One region of the Candidatus Pantoea symbiotica genome, then DNA from elsewhere that is predicted to be linked to it. Evidence: predicted binding sites of a transcription regulator. Region 1 holds the regulator's gene; each other region holds the start of a gene.
The links. Region 1 encodes CRP, which controls carbon source genes, mostly activating them, when cyclic AMP is high. Its sites were predicted from a motif close to ATGTGANNNNNNTCACAT; they were not measured.
Positions count from the first base shown of each region.

Region 1 (6,461 bases):
ATACCAATGAGCAGCGGTATAGTGCGCAGGAAGCCAAAATTAGCACCCGAGGCGGTAAGTAACATATTATTGGGCCCGGGCGTGATGGCCGCGACCCAAAGAAAACCTAACATTGATAAAAAAAGACTCAGTTCCATGTATATTCGGGTGCTCCTCACCCAGTAAAGCGAACAACCCATCGAAGCTATCAGCGACTTATGCATCAGACAAGCCTTTACCCAAGCTATTTTGATCGCCCCAGCGGCGAGCGCTTTAAACCACTGCGCGGATTCAGTAACGCGCATCTACAAACGCTGTTGCCGCGCATTCTGCGCCGCCGCGTCACGTTGCGTCCGCACTGGCAGCGTCTTGACCTGCCGGACGGCGATTTTGTCGATTTAGCGTGGAGTGAAGATCCGGCGCAGGCGCGTCATAAACCGCGCATGGTGATGTTTCACGGCCTGGAAGGCAGCTTTCGCAGCCCGTATGCGCACGGCCTGATGCAGGCGTGTCAGGCGCGCGGCTGGCTGGCGGTGGTGATGCACTTTCGCGGCTGCAGCGGCGAGCCTAATCGCTTAAAGCGCATCTATCACTCCGGTGAAACTGAAGACGCCACCTACTTCCTTAACTGGCTGCAACGCGAATGGGGCAGCGTACCGACCGCCGCTGTCGGCGTTTCGCTGGGCGGCAACATGCTGGCTTGCCTGCTCGGTCAGCAAGGTCACGATGTGCCGATTGATGCCGCCATCGCCATCTCGGCGCCGCTGGCGCTGGAGCCGTGCAGCGGCAAGCTGGACGTTGGCTTCTCGCGCTTCTATCAGCACTATTTGCTGACGCAGCTGAAAAAGAACGCCACGCGCAAACTGCGCGCCTGGCCCGGCACGCTGCCGGTCGATCTCAGCCAGCTACGCGCTTTCCGCCGCTTACGCGAGTTTGATGATGCGATAACCGCACGTGCGCACGGTTTTATCGACGCCAACGACTATTATCAACGAGCCAGCGCGATGCCGCTGCTCACCGGCGTGCGCAAACCGCTGCTGATCATTCATGCGCAAGACGATCCCTTTATGACCGATGCCGTGATCCCGCAACCTGACCAGCTGTCAGCTTCCATTCAGTATCAGCTGACGCAGCAAGGCGGCCACGTCGGCTTTGTCGGCGGCACCTTGCTTAAACCGAAAATGTGGCTGGAACAGCGCGTGCCCGACTGGCTCTCAACCTATCTGGATGTGTAATTGTGATTATTCCCTGGCAAGAACTCGAAGCGGAGACGCTGGAAAACCTGATTGAAACCTTCGTGTTACGCGAAGGCACCGATTACGGCGAGCAGGAACGCAGTTTGCTGCAAAAAGTCGCCGATGTGCGCCGCCAGCTGGAGCGCGGCGACGTAGTGCTGGTGTGGTCGGAACTGCATGAATCGATCAATATTATGCCGAAGGGTGAATTTCGCGGCTAATGCACCCAGCGGCAATTCGTGGTAACAATGCTCATCGCCGGACCTCACAGGGAGCTCTGTTATGTCAGCCAGGCATCCAATCATTGCCGTCACCGGTTCCAGCGGCGCCGGAACCACCACCACCAGCCTCGCCTTCCGCAAGATTTTCCAGCAGCTGAACCTGCATGCGGCGGAACTCGAGGGCGACAGTTTCCATCGCTTCACGCGTCCGGAAATGGACATGGCGATCCGCAAAGCGCGCGATCTCGGTCGCCACATCAGCTACTTCGGCCCGGAAGCCAACGACTTCGGCCTGCTGGAGCAGACGTTTAAACATTACGGCCAAACCGGCCTCGGCGAATCACGTAAATATCTGCACACCTACGATGAAGCGGTGCCGTGGAATCAGGTGCCGGGCACTTTCACGCCGTGGCAGCCGCTGCCGGAAAACACCGATGTGCTGTTTTATGAAGGCTTGCACGGCGGCGTGGTCACGCAGCAGCAAAATGTGGCGGAGCATGTCGATCTGCTGGTTGGCGTGGTGCCGATTGTTAACCTTGAGTGGATTCAGAAGTTGGTGCGTGACACCGGCGAGCGCGGCCATTCACGCGAAGCGGTGATGGATTCGGTGGTACGTTCGATGGAGGATTACATTAACTTCATCACGCCGCAGTTCTCGCGCACCCACATTAACTTCCAGCGCGTGCCGACCGTTGATACCTCAAACCCGTTTGCCGCCCGCGAAATTCCCTCGCTCGACGAAAGCTTCGTGGTGATTCATTTTCGCGGTCTGGAAGGCATCGCGTTCCCCTATCTACTGGCGATGATTCAGGGATCGTTTATTTCCCACATCAATACGCTGGTGGTGCCGGGCGGCAAAATGGGATTGGCGATGGAGCTGATTATGCTGCCGCTGGTTCAGCGACTGATTGAAGGGAAGCGAATTGAGTAGGTTTGGTGCGGGCTGTGAAAAGGGAGGCATGAATGCCTCCCCTACGACCGATTACAACTCGACAACCTCATAGCTGTGGGTAATTTCCACGCCTTTACCCAACATGATCGCCACCGAGCAATATTTTTCCGCCGACAGGTCAACCGCGCGCGCAACCGCTTTATCGCTCAACGCTTTGCCGCTGACAATAAAATGCAGGTTGATGGTGGTAAAAATGCGTGGCGCCTCTTCACGGCGTTCTGAGGTGAGTTTCACTTCGCAATCGGCCACATCGCTGCGCCCTTTTTGCAGGATCGACACCACATCAATGGCGCTACAGCCGCCTGCGGCCATCAGCACCATCTCCATTGGACTTGGCGCTTTATCACCGGAATTACCGTCCATTAATACCTGATGGCCAGATGAGGATTCTCCGAGAAAGGTAAGACCTTCCACCCATTTCACTCGTGCCTGCATTATTCTCTCTCCTGAAGCGGCGGTTTTGCCGCCAGAGTACGCTTTCACCTGACAAACAGCAATCCAGAGTAATCCCCCTTCTGCTGAAGCGAGACAACACAAGACAGCTCGCAAAAGCTGTGCTACAAACAGTGCTGAAAATATTTTCGTCATCACAGACGAAGGCCGGAAGAATCAAAAGCGTAGCTTAAGAGTCCACCCGGAATAATTTTTCCTTTACTGGAAACGCTCGACGATTAAACCGCCTGACAGGGAAAAATGCCCCCTGTATTTTGGGCACGATTACAACAGAGGATAATAGCGAATGGTTCTCGGCAAACCGCAAACAGACCCTACACTCGAATGGTTCCTGTCCCATTGCCATATTCACAAATATCCATCCAAAAGCACGCTCATCCATCAGGGTGAGAAAGCGGAAACGCTGTACTACATCGTAAAAGGTTCCGTAGCGGTACTGATTAAAGATGAAGAAGGCAAAGAGATGATTCTCTCCTACCTCAATCAGGGAGATTTCATCGGCGAACTCGGTCTTTTCGAAGAAGGCCAGGAACGTAGTGCCTGGGTACGTGCGAAGTCTGCCTGCGAAGTGGCTGAAATTTCATACAAAAAATTCCGTCAGCTGATTCAGGTAAACCCGGATATTTTAATGCGACTTTCGTCGCAAATGGCGCGTCGTCTGCAAGTCACATCTGAGAAAGTGGGCAACCTTGCCTTCCTCGATGTAACCGGACGCATCGCGCAAACGCTGCTAAATCTGGCCAAACAGCCAGATGCGATGACTCACCCAGACGGGATGCAAATCAAAATCACCCGCCAGGAGATTGGTCAGATCGTGGGCTGCTCACGCGAAACCGTGGGTCGTATCCTGAAAATGCTGGAAGATCAGAACCTGATCTCCGCACACGGTAAAACCATCGTCGTTTACGGCACCCGCTAATTTCTTCTCACCCACGGCGTGATGGCAACATCGCGCCGTTTCTATTTGCGATGAGCTGATGTGGCGTCGAATCATCTATCATCCCGAAGTTAACTATGCGCTGCGGCAAACGCTGGTGCTGTGCCTGCCTGTGGCTCTCGGCTGGCTGTTTGGCGATCTGCAAAAAGGTCTGCTGTTCTCATTAGTGCCGGCCTGCTGCAACATGGCGGGGCTGGATACGCCGCACAAACGCTTTTTCAAACGCCTGATTGTGGGTGGTTCGCTGTTTGCCACCGGCAGTTTCCTGATGCAAATCCTTACTGCTTACCAGATTCCGTTGCCGCTGATTTTGCTGGCGCTGCCGCTGCTGATTGGCGTGACCGGCGAAATCGGTCCGCTGCATGCGCGCTTGCTGCCCGCAACGCTCATCGCCGCTATCTTTACGCTCAGCTTAGTGGGACGCATGCCGATGTGGGTGCCGCCGTTGCTCTACATTGGCGGCACGCTGTGGTACGGCTTATTCAACTGGTTCTGGTTCTGGCTGTGGAAAGAGCAGCCGATGCGCGAATCGCTTAGCCTGCTGTTCCGCGAACTGGCGGATTATTGCGATGCCAAATACACCTTACTGACGCAGCTGACCGATCCGGAAAAAGCGCTGCCGCCGCTGCTGGCACGTCAGCAAAAGGCGGTCGATCTCATCACCACCTGTTACCAGCAAATGCATATGCTGTCGGCCAGCCGCGATAACAGCCACAAACGCCTGACGCGCGCTTTCCAGGTGGCGCTGGATTTACAGGAACACATCTCGGTGAGTTTGCATCAGCCGGAAGAGGTGCAGAAGCTGGTTGAAGAGAGCCACGCCGAAGCGGTGATTCGCTGGAACGCCAAAATCATCTCGGCGCGGCTGCGCGTGCTGGCGGATGCGATTCTCTACCATCAGCTGCCAGACCGTTTCCACATGGAGAAACAGCTCGGCGCGCTGGAGAAAATTGCGCGCCAGCATCCGGATAATCCGGTCGGTAACTTCTGCCTGTATCACTTCAGCCGCATCGCCCGCGTATTGCGCACGCAGAAGCCGCTCTACACGCGTGACCTGATGGCCGATCGCCAGCGCCGTTTGCCGCTGTTGCCGGCGCTGCGCAGTTATCTGTCATTCAAATCCACCGCGTTACGCACCGCGGCACGCTTCGCCGTAATGCTGATGTTTGGCAGCTCGCTGGCGCTGTTCTTTAACATCCCCAAACCTTACTGGATTCTGATGACCATCATGTTCGTCAGCCAGAACGGTTACAGCGCGACGCGCGTGCGCATCCAGCACCGTGCGCTGGGCACCTTTGCCGGTTTGCTGATCGCCGCCGCCTCATTACGGCTGGCGGTACCGGAATCGATCACGCTGCTGTTTATGCTGGGGATCACGCTGGCGAGTTATCTGATCACGCGGAAATATTACGGCTGGTCGATGATTGGCTTCACCGTCACGGCGGTGTATTCGCTGCAACTGCTGTCGCTCAACGGCGCACAGTTTCTGCTGCCGCGCATGATGGATACCTTGATGGGCTGTTTGATTGCCTTCGCCGGGATGATTTGGCTGTGGCCGCAGTGGCAAAGCGGACTGCTGCGCAAGAACGCGCACGATGCGCTGGAAGCCTATCAGGAAGCGCTGCGAATGCTGTTAGGCCCGGAACAATCGCCGGAGAAACTGGCTTATCAGCGCATGAAGGTTAATCAGGCGCACAACGCGCTGTTCAATTCATTGAACCAGGCATCGAGCGAGCCGGGCTTTAACCTGCAATATCTGAAAGATATGCGCATGTGGGTTACGCACAGTCAGTTCATCGTCGAGCATATTAACGCCATGACGATTCTGGCGCGTGAGCACACCATGTTGACGGCCAAGCTGGCGGAACGTTATCTGCAATCCTGTGAAATCGCGCTGCAGCGTTGTCAGCAGCGGCTGGCGTATGACGGACCGGGCAACGACAGCAATATTCTGGAAGCGCCGGAGAATCTGAATGAAGGGCCGGTGACGATTGTCGAACAGCATGTGAAGCGGATTTTGCAGCATCTCAGCGTGATGCACACCATCTCTTCGCTGGCGTGGAGCCAGCGACCGCATCATGGTCGCTGGCTCAAGGTGTTACGTCCGAAAGCGGATTAAGCAGCCAGCACCTTTTCAATCGCGCTGGCGAAACGCGTCATGCCTTCGGCGATATCGGTAGGTTCAATCACCAGCGAAGGTACAAAACGAATCACGTCGGTACCGGCGGTGAGAATCATCAATCCTTCTGCGGCGGAAGCATTAAGGATGTCACGCGCCTTGCTGGCGAACTGCGGCTTTAGCGCGGCACCAATCAGCAGACCTTTGCCACGAATTTCGCTGAAGATATCGAATTTACTGTCGATGGCTTGCAGCGCTTCAACAAACTGCTGACGACGCGCTTCCACACCTTCCAGCACTTCTGGCGTATTGATGATATCCAGCGCAGTTTCAGCGATGGCACAGGCCAGCGGATTGCCGCCGTAAGTGGTGCCGTGAACGCCCGGCGCCATCACCGAGGCAATTTCGTTGGTGGTCAACATCGCGCTCACCGGGAAACCGCCGCCCAGCGCTTTCGCGCTGGTAATAATATCGGGCTTGATACCGTAATGCTCATACGCAAACAGTTTGCCGCTACGTCCCATGCCGCTCTGCACTTCATCCAGCACCAGCAGCGCATTGTGTT
Region 1 is NZ_JBSZHR010000002.1:3,639,508-3,645,968, forward strand. Features, by position in the region: gene ACXIZX_RS17610 (LysE family translocator) at 1-137, opposite strand, end outside; gene ACXIZX_RS17615 (hydrolase) at 198-1,214, shown strand; gene ACXIZX_RS17620 (YheU family protein) at 1,217-1,435, shown strand; gene ACXIZX_RS17625 (phosphoribulokinase) at 1,497-2,366, shown strand; gene ACXIZX_RS17630 (OsmC family protein) at 2,418-2,822, opposite strand; gene crp (cAMP-activated global transcriptional regulator CRP) at 3,127-3,759, shown strand; gene ACXIZX_RS17640 (YccS/YhfK family putative transporter) at 3,818-5,896, shown strand; gene argD (bifunctional acetylornithine/succinyldiaminopimelate transaminase) at 5,893-6,461, opposite strand, start outside.

Region 2 (6,461 bases), 3.5 Mb from region 1:
AGCCGCTTATCCGGGCTTTCACAACCTGCGCTGACCAAAGCGATTCAGGAGTTGGAGCTGGCGCTGGGCGCGCGTCTGTTCGAGCGGCGACAGCAGGGCGTAACGCTGACCGATATCGGTGATAACTTTTTTAAGCACGCCAGCCTGGTTCTGGAAGAGCTGCGGGTGGCGCAGGAAGATATTCAGCAGCGGCTGGGATTAGCCGGCGGGCGCGTCAACATCGGCGTGGGCGGCAGTATTGCGCGCACCGTCATGCCGCAGGTGATCAATCAGTTTCATCGCGAGTATCCGCTGGTTAAGGTGCGAATAGTTGAAGGTCAGCTGGTTTCGATGGTGCATGAGCTGCGTCAGGGCGAACTGGATTTCACCATCAATACCTACGATAAAAATCATCTCGATCAGGAATTGGTGTTTGAACGGCTGATGGAGCGCGACTATCAGGTGGTGATGCGCAAAGGGCATCCGATGGCGCACGCGCGCACGCTGGCTGAGCTGCAGCATTGCGACTGGACCATGCCGACGCCGCAGGGCAGCTATTATCGGCTGCTGCACGATCTGTTTGGCGAACGTGGCATGGCGCCGAAAATCGTCGTCACCTGCGAGACCTTTATGGCCTGCACCAGCCTGGTGGCGCAGAGCGATTTCGTCAGCATTATTTCACGCGATGTGATTGAAGACCCGACGCACGGTGGCCAGTTGATTTCCCTCGATCTCGACGAACCCTTACCGAAAGCCACTTTCTATCTTATCCAGCGCAAAGACACCGCGCTGACACCGATGAGCGCCTATATGGCGCAGCTGTTTCGGCGCTACTGTCAGCAAAGGTAAGAGTGCGGCCTGGCTCGCAACTGTATAAATAATGCGCACTACACTTGCAGTGGACGTTCCCTTTATGGAGTACAGACCATGCAAGTTACCCCGTATGTGTTTTACAGCGGTCGCTGCGAAGAGGCGATTGCCTTCTACCTCGACGCCACCGATGGCGAGTTGCTGTTCAAGATGACTTATGGCGATATGCCGGATGAAACGCCGGTGGAGGACGAAGGTTGTATCTCGGGCGTGAGTTTTTCGCCGGAGCAGATTATGCATGCCCATCTGCGCATCGGGCAGGGCGAAATTATGATGAGCGACGGCGCACCGCAGGCGGCGTATGGCGGTTTTGCCGTGAGTTTATCCACGCCGGATGAGGCACAAGGCAAGCGTTGGTTTGAGGCGTTGTCAGCGGGCGGTGAAGTGACGAAAAGCTGGGCACCGACGTTTTGGGCCAATGGCTTTGGCATGTTGACCGATAAGTTCGGCGTGCCGTGGATGGTGAATGCGTATAAGCCGCAGATTTAGGTGAGTGCGGTGTTCAACCAGGTGCGCATTAATGCGTTGGATTTCGTCACCGTCATTAAAACGGTGCGCATTAATGCGCACCCTACGTGTAGGGTCGCCATTTATGGCGACCGTTTCACCAACCGCACCCATCTCATGGCGACCTTCTTACCAACCGCACCATCTCATGGCGACCGTTTCACACGATTAGAAGTTGTAACCCACCACCAAATAATAACCCCAGCCAGTCGATTTCACTTCAAACGGACCGTTACCGAAGTTCAGCTCCTGGCCGTCAGCCCACTGGCCGCCGTTGTGGAAATAACGCGCCACGGTTGAAACATGCCAGTGATCGTAGTTCAGCGACAGAATGTGGCTCGATGCAATTGAGTTGCTGGTACGTGAACGATCGGACTTATCACGCAGATCTGAACCCCAGTCGAAGTTGGTGAAGCCGATGTAGCTCAGCTTGCCGCCCCATAGATCGGTAATCGGCACAAAGTATTTCACCTTGAAGCGATAACCATCCCAGCTGTTCTCGTTCGCCGCACCGTAGTTTTCCCACTGGTATTTCGCGTAAACGTTCAGCGACAGGCCGATATCGCTGTGCGTATCGATGTCGGTGCCGAGACCCATGTACCAGGTGTTCTGACGGTTATCGCTGTTGCGACCCATGTCATAGATGTAGTTGTTGGCGAAGTACCACTCTTTAAACGGTCCGAAAGAGAGATCGGTGCCGGTCAGCTTATCGATCGAGAAACGTGGCTCAATTTCCATGAACATCGGCGAACCGTGGTCGAACACGCCGTTGGCATTGCTGTTGCCCACGCCGAAGAAGTTGGTCAGATCGAGGTAGCCGTAGAAATCGAACCAATCCTTTTTAGCAAAGGCTTCGTATTCCAGATACACGTCGTTGTTGAACTGGGGTCCAAAACGGGTGTGGTAGCTGCCCACCACGTTCACGCTCTGATGCCACCAGTCAGAAACGTACTGCGGATCGCTGTCTGCCGCTTGTGCCGCACCAGTCCAGCTGCTGGCCAATAAGGCCCCTGCTATCAACGCTTTATATTTCATTATTGTTAACCACATGCTTTTGATCGCCGGGCCGTCGCCGCGATCGGGTGAAATTGATCCCAGGGGATGGGCAGTGAGTTGTCGTATCCGGTCTGTGTCGCCAGATTTTCAAGCTTGCGTAATGTGCCTGTAACAGAGGCATAGAAAATAGATTTTGGTCACGTTTGTCAAAAAGTGTTGCAGTTTGATTCACTGGAAATGTGATCATTATCACATAAAGGCCGTGAGGCGAACGGAACCCCGCAACCGTTTACGTTGTCGCGTTCGTCGGGAAAAAGGTGTTGAGGGGATGGTGCGATAGTTGCAAGGTCGCCATGAATGGCGACCTTACGAGGTTAGGGGAGGGTAACGCGCACCTGCAGGCCGGCAATCTGGCCCTGCTGATCGTGGCGGTTCGACAGCGCAACCTGCATCTGATGCTTCTGCGCCACGCTGCGCACAATCGATAAGCCTAAGCCGCTGCCTTGCGCCTGCACATCTGGCGAACGGGTGAAGCGATCAAAGGCGCGTTCGATAAAGGATTCCGCCATGCCGGGCCCGTTATCGACAATATCCACCACGGTGTGATTGCCGACGCGATGCAGCAGCACATCGACCAAACTGCCTTCCGGCGTGTGCAGCATCGCATTGCCGATCAGGTTATCGAACAGGCTACGCAGATCGGAGCGGCTGGCGTGCAGGCGATAATGGGTGGTGCCGTTAAAACCGATATCAATGCCGCGCTTATCTGCCACCACCATCAACTGCTCAATGCTTTCTTTCAGCAGGTCATCCAGCTCGATGCTTTCCACCGTGGCAACCACCGATTGATCTTCCTGACGTGAGATATTCAGCAGCTGCGTCACCAGATGGCGCGTGCGCGTTACGCCCGCTTCCAGCTGATCGAACTGGCGGCTGGCTTCACCGGGTTGAATATGTTGCCGCAGATTCTCCAGCTGCAAAGTCACGGCGGTGACCGGTGTGCGCAGCTCATGCGCCGCATCTTCGAGGAACTGACGCTGCGATGACCAGGCCGCGCGCAGTCTATCCAGCAAAGCGTTGTAAGCTGCCACCAGCGGCAGCACTTCATCCGGCAAGCCATCAGGTGAAACGCTATGCGGATGCAGGGTTTCCTGGGCTGCGATATGGCGCGATGCCACGCGTAAATCGCGCGTTATCGCCCGCACCACCAGCCATATCACAATCAGTGAGAGCGGCATCATCAGTACCAACGGAATGATGGCGGAGAGCGCTCGCTTGACCATGATACTTTTCATGTAGCCGATATTATGCAGCACCTGAATATTGCCGATTTCACTGCCCAGCTCGCCGGGCCGCGTGTAAACACGCCATTCGCAGTCGTCGCCACAGTCACCGACTTTCAAATCGGTCCAGCCTTTTTTCAGCTGCAACGGCGCATGCAAACCCGGCCAGGAGCTGGCGCGCAGATGGTTGCTCTCGTCCCACAGCTGAACGATATAGGTACTTTTGAGTTTCTCTTCATGCATCACCATCGGCATCAGCGCCGGCATGCGTTGGCTGCTGGCCCAGGCATCGGCGATCTTGGCGAGCTGATCGTCCTTCATGGTGCCCATCATGTCGCCGTAGCAGTGATAGAAATACCAGGTGACGCCGCCAATCATCGCCAGATGCAGAATCACCAGCGTGGCGAGCAGTTTGTTACGCAGCGAGCGCATAAAGGTGAAAGGTTTCATATTGCCGGTACCCGCCAGCCAAGTCCGCGTACGTTGCGGATCACTTCGTTATCCAGTTTGCGACGCATACCGTGAATCAGTACATCCACCGCGTTGCTGCTGACCTCTTCGCCCCAGCCGTAAATGCGGTTTTCTAACTGCTCGCGTGAGAGGATCGCGCCGGGCCGCTCCAGCAAGGCGTAGAGCAGGGCATATTCGCGTGCGGTGAGCTGTTCGCGCTGGCCTTTGTACAACACTTCGCGCGTCATGATATCGATCTGCACATCGCCGCTGCCAAGCAGAGAATCTGCCGCACCGTGACGACGGCGGGTAATGGCGCGCATACGTGCCAACACCTCTTGCAGATCAAAGGGTTTCAGCAAATAGTCATCCGCGCCGCTGTCCAATCCCTGAATGCGCTGCTGCACAGTATCGCGGGCGGTGAGCACCAGCACCGGCGTCATGTCGCCGCGCGTGCGCGCTCGACGCAGCACCTGCAAGCCATCTTCACGCGGCAAGCCAAGATCCAGCAACACGCAGGTATAGCCGCCTTCGGCCCAGGCATTGCTGGCATAGACGCCGTCGCGTACCCAATCCACCGACCAACCTGCCGCTTCCAGCGCTTGCTGCAGATTCGCGCCAATCATTTCGTCATCTTCTACCAGCAGCACACGCATGATGCCCTCCAACTTAACTGAACGCAGTGTAGCGACAGATAATTAGGCCAGAATTATACCCGTTTTCCCGCTTGCTAATTCTGCGCTAATTTTCTGCTAATTAAGGGATAAATTTAACGCGCTATTGTGGCTGCACTGGACATATTGCCAACGCAGGAGAATCCCATGAATCAGCGCGAATTTATCCGTAGTTTGCTGGACTGGATAGAGAATAACTTAGGGCACGATCTTCATCTGGATGAAGTAGCACGCCGCTCGGGATACTCCCGCTGGCATCTGCAACGTCTGTTCCGTCAGCACACCGGTTTTTCGCTGGCCGAGTACATTCGCCAGCGCCGCTTAACCGAATCTGCATTGACGCTGATTAACAGCGATGAGGCGATTTTGCAGGTGGCGATGAGTTACGGCTTCGATACGCAGCAGGCTTATACTCGCACCTTCAAAAACTACTTCATGGTCACGCCAGGCCAGCTGCGCCGCCAGCGTCGCGTCGAGCCAGATCGCTTATTGTTCCCATTGGCGGTCGCGTAGGGTCGCCATTTATGGCGACCGTTTCACCAACCGCACAAACCCAATGGCGACCGGGCTCGGGGATGTGTTGTAATCTGCTGTTCTCACTCTCTTAACTGCCAGAGAACATGGATAACAGCGACAATCTCTCCGCCATGATGCTGTTTGCGCGCGTAGTGGAACGACAAAGCTTTAGCGAAGCCGCACGCACCTTAGGCGTTTCCAAATCCCACGTCAGCCGCGAAGTGGCGCGACTGGAAGTGCGACTCGGCATCAAGCTGCTGCAGCGCACCACGCGCAAAGTGGTGCTGACCGAGCTCGGCCAGGCTTACTATCCGTTCTGTGTGCGCATGCTGGAAGAGATGCATCGCGCCGACGCCTTTGTGCAGCAGGTGCATCAACTGCCGGCGGGCAACGTGCGCTTGCAGGCGCCGATCACCTACGGCTGCCAGTGCGTGGTGCCAACGCTGAATGACTTTATCCGCCGCCATATTCACATCAACGTTGATCTCGAACTCACCACCAGCGATGACCCGCAACCCAGCGCCGACGTGGCGATTGTCATCCGTGCACGTGCGCCCGATGCAGCCAACTATCGTGAACTCGCTAGCATTGATTGGGGCTTGTACGCCACGCCGGATTATCTGGCGGCGCATGCGCCTATCGATCATCCCGACCGCCTGACGCGCCACGATCTGTTGCTGTTTCACGGTCCGGCGCACACCGCCGCGCTGCCGTTTCGCCGTGATAAACAGCGGCTGGCGCTGGATGTGCATAGCCGTTTCCGCGCTAACAACAGCATGGCGCTGCTCAATGCGGCGCTGGCGGGCACCGGCATCGCTTATCTGCCCGCTTATATGACGCAGGATGCGTTAGCGCGCGGCGAAATCCAGCAGGTGCTGCCGGAATGGCAAATGGATCGCCTGCACAGCTATCTGTTGCTGAAAGAGCAGCCGCAACCCTCTTCGCCAGTAACCTTGCTGTGCGATGCATTAATCAACGCGCTCGGCATGGCGTAATTGTTGTTATCTGGCAACAATGTTGCGCCGCCTGGCAATTATCATCGCAACCCTGTTTTCTCTGATTGCTCGCTGTTAGCCTGCTAAAAAAGCAAAAAACAGGGATATCACCATGCAGCAACCTCAACTCGCGTTAGCGCCCGAACAGCAACACTGGAAGCGAAATTTATTTGTCTGCGTGCTGGGTTCGT
Region 2 is NZ_JBSZHR010000002.1:160,126-166,586, forward strand. Features, by position in the region: gene ACXIZX_RS01350 (LysR family transcriptional regulator) at 1-828, shown strand, start outside; gene yjdN (VOC family metalloprotein YjdN) at 907-1,338, shown strand; gene ACXIZX_RS01360 (nucleoside-specific channel-forming protein Tsx) at 1,525-2,391, opposite strand; gene ACXIZX_RS01365 (sensor histidine kinase) at 2,727-4,085, opposite strand; gene ACXIZX_RS01370 (response regulator) at 4,082-4,741, opposite strand; gene ACXIZX_RS01375 (helix-turn-helix domain-containing protein) at 4,907-5,272, shown strand; gene ACXIZX_RS01380 (LysR family transcriptional regulator) at 5,380-6,270, shown strand; gene ACXIZX_RS01385 (MFS transporter) at 6,383-6,461, shown strand, end outside.
Region 2: the regulator CRP is predicted to act here: its motif matches at 2,590-2,607, upstream of ACXIZX_RS01360 (nucleoside-specific channel-forming protein Tsx).

Region 3 (6,461 bases), 2.4 Mb from region 1:
CCATGTATCGCGGTTATGGCAATACAGGCAGCGCATTAGACAGCCCTGAAAAAAGGTGATGAAACGGATGCCTGGGCCGTCAACGGTGCCGCAGGATTCAAAGGAGTGGATACGACCGATGGTTGACATTGCGATGGGTTCTCCAGGTGAGCCTGAACATCAGGCAGCACAATCTATGTCGTGCTCTAAAAGTGAAAGTCGATTTTGCCAGGTCGCCAGCACCAGCAAGCTGGCAAAACGGACTTGTGGAGAAAAGGCTCCCGCAGGAGCCTTTTAATCTCAGTAAAGTGCTATTACAACGACTGAGTGAACGTACGGGTAATTACATCTTTCTGCTGCTCTTTGGTGAGCGAGTTAAAGCGAACAGCATAACCGGATACGCGAATGGTCAATTGAGGATACTTCTCAGGATGTTCCATCGCATCCAGCAGCATCTCACGATTCATCACGTTAACGTTCAGATGCTGACCGCCCTCAATGTTAGCTTCATGGTGGAAATATCCATCCATCAAGCCAGCAAGGTTAGTTTTACGCACGTTATCATCTTTACCCAGTGCATTTGGCACGATGGAGAAGGTATAAGAGATGCCGTCTTTAGCATAAGCGAAGGGCAGTTTCGCGACCGAGGTCAATGAAGCTACCGCACCTTTCTGATCACGTCCGTGCATTGGGTTAGCACCCGGTCCGAACGGTGCACCCGCACGACGTCCGTCTGGCGTGTTACCGGTTTTCTTACCATAAACCACGTTAGATGTAATGGTCAGCACTGACTGCGTTGGCACCGCATTGCGGTAGGTTTGCAGTTTCTGAATTTTTTTCATGAAACGTTCAACCAGATCGCACGCCATGTCATCAACGCGCGAGTCATTGTTACCAAACTGCGGATATTCACCTTCAATTTCAAAGTCTACCGCTAAACCATCTTCATCACGGATGGTTTTCACTTTGGCGTATTTGATGGCTGAAAGTGAGTCAGCCGCAACAGACAGACCCGCGATACCACATGCCATGGTGCGATAAACGTCACGGTCGTGCAGTGCCATCAGTGAAGCTTCGTAGCTGTACTTATCGTGCATATAGTGAATGATGTTCAGGGAGGTGACGTACTGCTTCGCCAGCCAATCCATGAAGTGATCCAGACGCTCCATCACGATGTCGAAATCAAGAATTTCATCAGTGATTGGCGCTTCTTTCGGGCCTACCTGCATTTTCAGTTTTTCATCAACGCCACCGTTGATTGCATACAGCAGGGTTTTTGCCAGGTTGGCACGCGCACCGAAGAACTGCATCTGCTTACCGACAATCATTGGGCTTACGCAGCAGGCGATAGCATAGTCATCGTTGTCGAAGTCAGGACGCATCAGGTCGTCATTCTCATACTGCAATGAGGACGTATCGATAGAAACTTTTGCGGCGTATTTCTTGAAGTTAACCGGCAGTTTTTCTGACCACAGGATGGTCATATTTGGCTCCGGAGATGGACCCATGGTGTAAAGCGTATTCAGGAAACGGAAGGTGCTTTTGGTCACCAGAGTACGGCCATCGACGCCCATACCCGCTAATGATTCTGTTGCCCAGATTGGGTCACCGGAGAACAGCTCATCGTATTCAGGCGTACGCAGGAAGCGCACCATACGCAGTTTCATCACCAGATGGTCAATCAGTTCCTGTGCGTCTTCTTCAGTCAGTTTCCCGGCCTGAATATCGCGATCAATGTACACATCAAGGAAGGTGGATACGCGACCAAATGACATCGCCGCACCATTCTGAGATTTCACCGCCGCGAGGTAGCCGTAGTAAGTCCACTGAACGGCTTCTTGTGCATTGGTAGCGGGCAACGAGATATCTGAACCATACTTCGCAGCCATCTCTTTGATTTGACCCAGCGCACGATGCTGTTCAGAAATCTCTTCACGCAGGCGAATAGTGGCTTCGAGGTCAACACCATTCTCCATATCGCTTTGCAGAGAATTGAACTGCGCAACTTTGTCTTTCATCAGGTAATCAATGCCGTACAGCGCAACGCGGCGATAGTCACCGATGATACGACCGCGGCCATAGGCATCAGGTAAACCTGTCAGTACGCCTGATTTACGGCAGCGCATGATGTCTGGGGTATAAACATCGAATACGCCTTGGTTATGGGTTTTGCGGTAATCAGTGAAGACTTTTTTCAACGCGGGATCGAGTTCGCGGCCATAAACCTTGCAAGAGCCCTCAACCATTTTGATGCCGCCGAACGGGATGATGGCACGTTTCAGAGGCGCTTCAGTTTGCAGACCAACAATTTTTTCCAGCGATTTGCTGATGTAGCCGGCGTCGTGAGAGGTGATGGTTGAAGCCAAATCGGTGTCAAAATCCACCGGCGCGTGAGTGCGGTTCTCAATTTTGATGCCTTCAAGCACGCTGTCCCACAACTTAGTTGTGGCTGGAGTCGCGCCCGCGAGGAAGGACTCGTCGCCTTCATACGGTTTATAGTTTTTCTGGATAAAGTCACGGACATTGACGCTGTTCTGCCATTCGCCGGCGCTAAATCCTTCCCAGGCTGACGCCATTTTTTCATTCAGTTCGGACATGATATACCTGCCTTATTTAGGGAGACTTTGACGTATGGCGCGCTGCTTCAGCACGCCCGTACCAATTCATTAATGCACCGGCTCATCGCCACGCAGATAGATTACCCAGTAGGTCAAACCGACTAATAATCCGCCGCCAATAATGTTGCCGATGGTTACGGGAATAAGGTTATTAAGAATAAAATCGCTAACGCTGAGTGAGGGAAACTGTGCTGCGCTTGCCCCCGCCATTTGCCAGAATTCCGGGCTGGCAAAATCACGGATAACAATGGCCATCGGAATAAGGAACATGTTGGCGATGCTGTGTTCGAAGCCACAGGCAACAAACATCGCTACCGGTAAGATCATCGCAAACATTTTATCCATCAGGCTGCGGCCGGAGTAACTCATCCATACCGCCAGGCAAACCATCAAATTAGCGAGCGTGCCGAGACTGACTGCTTCGATAAAGGTGTGATGCATCTTGTGGTCGGCGGTTTGCAGAAGGTTCAAGCCCCAGGCACCATTCGCCACCATGTGTTCACCGGCTAACCAGATCAGCGCTACAAAGAACAGCGCGCCAAACAGGTTACCTATATAGACAGTCAACCAATGTCGACCGAGTTGGAGCCAGGTGATTCGGCCGCTGGCTTTTGCCACTACGATCAGAACAGTTGAGGTGAACAGGTCAGCGCCACACACGACTACTAACATTAAACCGAGTGAGAAACAGATACCGCCGATCAGTTTTGCTATGCCGTAGGGCATGGCTCCACTTCCGGTAGTTGCAGTGATATAGAAGACAAATGCAATTGAGATAAATACGCCAGCAGTGATGGCAAGGAAGAATGTGGTTAAAGGATGTTTAGTAGCTTTATATATGCCGGCTTCTTCTGCAACTTTCGCCATTGCCGCCGGTAATAATGAATTAAAAGGGTTGTCAGCTTTCACACTAACGCTCTCCAAAAATTGCCTGTAAAGATACTAACAAAGGAGTATAGGTCAGAAATTGATATGGATCATATTTGACCGGGAGGCTGCTGGTAAGCGAAGCGATAAAGTAAGTGTTTTGAAGTTAATCTATTGAATTAATTGAAATAAATAAATTTTAAATTATGCAAAATAAGTTTAAGGTAGCTGTAGTTAAGGATGGTTTTGTTAAATATCATTAACGAATAAAGCTTAATTGTTATTCAATAATGCGCTTTAATCTCTTTGCATGACCAATATAAAAAAATGGCACTGATTTTTTCAGTGCCATTTACCAATATGCTAATTTTTATAAATAACCATTAAAAGCGCCAAGGCTATTTTTGTGACCAATAACGACGTTTAGCTGTCTGCAGTTTTTCATAGGCAGCGAGTAATGATTGATGCGCTGGGAAGGCTTTCAGGTCCAAATCGACCGCTTGCAATCCATAGAAAGGCACTTCACCACTGATAGCCGCTGAAGCGGCCTCAACTGCCGCCTGGCCATACATACGGATAAAGGCACGATGATATTGAAGCGGATCGCGTTCCTCTTCCATTGCCAGCAGCAGCAAGGTTTGCAGGCAGCGATAGTAGTTAGCGCGCTCTTCGCTGAAGATGGACTGGTTAAATTCCATCGTCCATTCAGTCCAGATCAGAGCCTGATCCAGGTCGCCACCTGCCAGCGCTAGCATCGCTTTCAGCTCGCCGATACGCAGCGTGTACCAAGCATTATCTTTGCCTGATGCCAGACCCAGCAGTTCGCGCACGCGAGTAAAGTCATCATGACCTTCCTCATCCAGTTGCACGATCAGCTCGAGATAGGCCTCAGGTTCCCATTGGCTTTCCGGCAGCGCCAGCAGCGTTTCGCGCAGTGGTGCACCCATGCTGTTATTCGCCAGCAGCAGATCTTCCGCTGGATAAATATCAGACATACCAGGAACGATAATGCGGCAAGCGTAAACGCTCAGATGTTCATAGTCAGCGATATAGACTTCTTTATCTTCCGCACGGAAGATCGCCATCAGCGTATCAAACTCTTCGTGCGTGGTACCCGCAAAGCTCCAGTCGACGAAAGGATAGTCAGCATCGTCTTTGAACATATCCCATGAAATCAGACCGCTTGAATCGATGAAATGCGTTTCCAGGTTAGCGTGTTCCGCAACTTCTTCATCATCAAACGTCGGCGGAGTAAACACGTCGAGATCTTTCAGACCACGGCCCTGCAGCAGTTCAGTAACTGTACGCTCCAGTGCGACGCCAAAGTCCGGATGTGCACCAAACGAAGCGAAACAGGTACCATTTGCTGGATTGAACAGCACTACGCAGATAACCGGATATTTACCGCCCAGTGAAGCATCGTAAGAGAAGATTGGGAAACCTTCTGCTTCCAGACGTTTAATCGCTTCAATTACGCCAGGATAACGTTGCATCACCTCTGCTGGAATTTCTGGCAGGCTGATGGATTCGGCGATGATGCGATTCTTGATATGGCGCTCAAACACTTCTGACAGGCCTTGTACGCGCGCTTCGTTCGCGGTGTTACCGGCTGACATACCATTCGAAACGTACAGATTTCCGATGATGTTCATCGGGATATAAACCGTTTGCTGGTCAGATTGGCGGCTAAATGGCAGGCCACAAATACCGCGCTCATCATTGCCGGATTGCAGATCAATCAGCTCTGAAGCACCCAGGCTCTCTTCAGGATCATAAAATTTGCGCAGGCGCGCATCCAGAATGCCTTCTGGCAGGCTGTCGTCCTCGGTGAGCGGGAACCACTTTTCATTCGGATAGTGAACAAAATCACCATTAGCGATGGATTTACCTAACCAGAAATCGGCGAAGAAGTAGTTAGTAGAGAGGCGCTCAAAATATTCGCCCAGTGCTGAAGCCAGAGCGGCTTTTTTGCTAGCACCTTTGCCATTTGTAAAGCACAGCGGGCAGTCGCGATCGCGAATGTGCACTGACCAGACGTGTGGTACCGGATTCAGCCAGGAAGCTTCTTCAATATTGAAACCAAGGTCTTGCAGTTTCTGTTGAAAGCGTGCAATGGAATCTTCCAGTGCGGCGTCTTTTCCGGGGATAAACGTTTGCGTCATGGTGGCGCTCTCTTAAGTCAATGGGGTGGGCGTAAAGCGCGCAATAATACGGGTTTTATGCATGCTTCGCTATTCAGTCAGCCAAATTTATCTCAGTCTGGCTAAGGTTTTTACGCCATTCGGCTTTCCCCTTTTCTTTCTGGAACTACATCACAAAATTCCATGGCTTAATGCATTTATGACATAAGCTGCGGTGGAGCTGGCTCTGGAAATGTGATCGCTGCCGGATTAATGATTGCAGCCATCTGGAGGCAATGATAAAACCGGTGAAGTATTCATAACCGTTCGATATGACAGTGGTGAGGGGAAATGACTCAGGTTTATAATTTTAGCTCTGGCCCGGCTATGCTGCCGGTAGAAGTGCTCCGTCGCGCAGAACAAGAACTGACAAACTGGCACGGGTTAGGCACCTCGGTGATGGAGATCAGTCACCGCAGTAAAGAGTTTATTGCTGTTGCTGAAGCGGCAGAACAAGATTTTCGCGATCTGCTGAAGATCCCAGCCAATTACAAAGTTTTATTCTGCCACGGCGGTGCGCGTGCACAATTCGCGGCCATCCCCGGCAACTTATTGGGTGAGGCAAAAACCGCAGATTATATTGACGGCGGTTACTGGGCTCACAGCGCAATTAAAGAAGCCGAAAAATTCTGCTCGCCAAATACCATTGATATAAAAACCACGCGTGATGGTAAACGTGCTTTATTACCAATGCGTGAATGGCAGCTAAATTATGATGCGGCTTACGTCCATTTCTGCCCGAACGAAACGATTGATGGCATTGCTATCGATGAAGAGCCGGATTTTGGCGATAAGATCGTGGTTGCCGATCTCTCTT
Region 3 is NZ_JBSZHR010000002.1:1,196,476-1,202,936, forward strand. Features, by position in the region: gene pflA (pyruvate formate lyase 1-activating protein) at 1-129, opposite strand, end outside; gene pflB (formate C-acetyltransferase) at 294-2,576, opposite strand; gene focA (formate transporter FocA) at 2,646-3,506, opposite strand; gene ycaO (30S ribosomal protein S12 methylthiotransferase accessory factor YcaO) at 3,863-5,626, opposite strand; gene serC (3-phosphoserine/phosphohydroxythreonine transaminase) at 5,936-6,461, shown strand, end outside.
Region 3: the regulator CRP is predicted to act here: its motif matches at 3,563-3,580, upstream of focA (formate transporter FocA).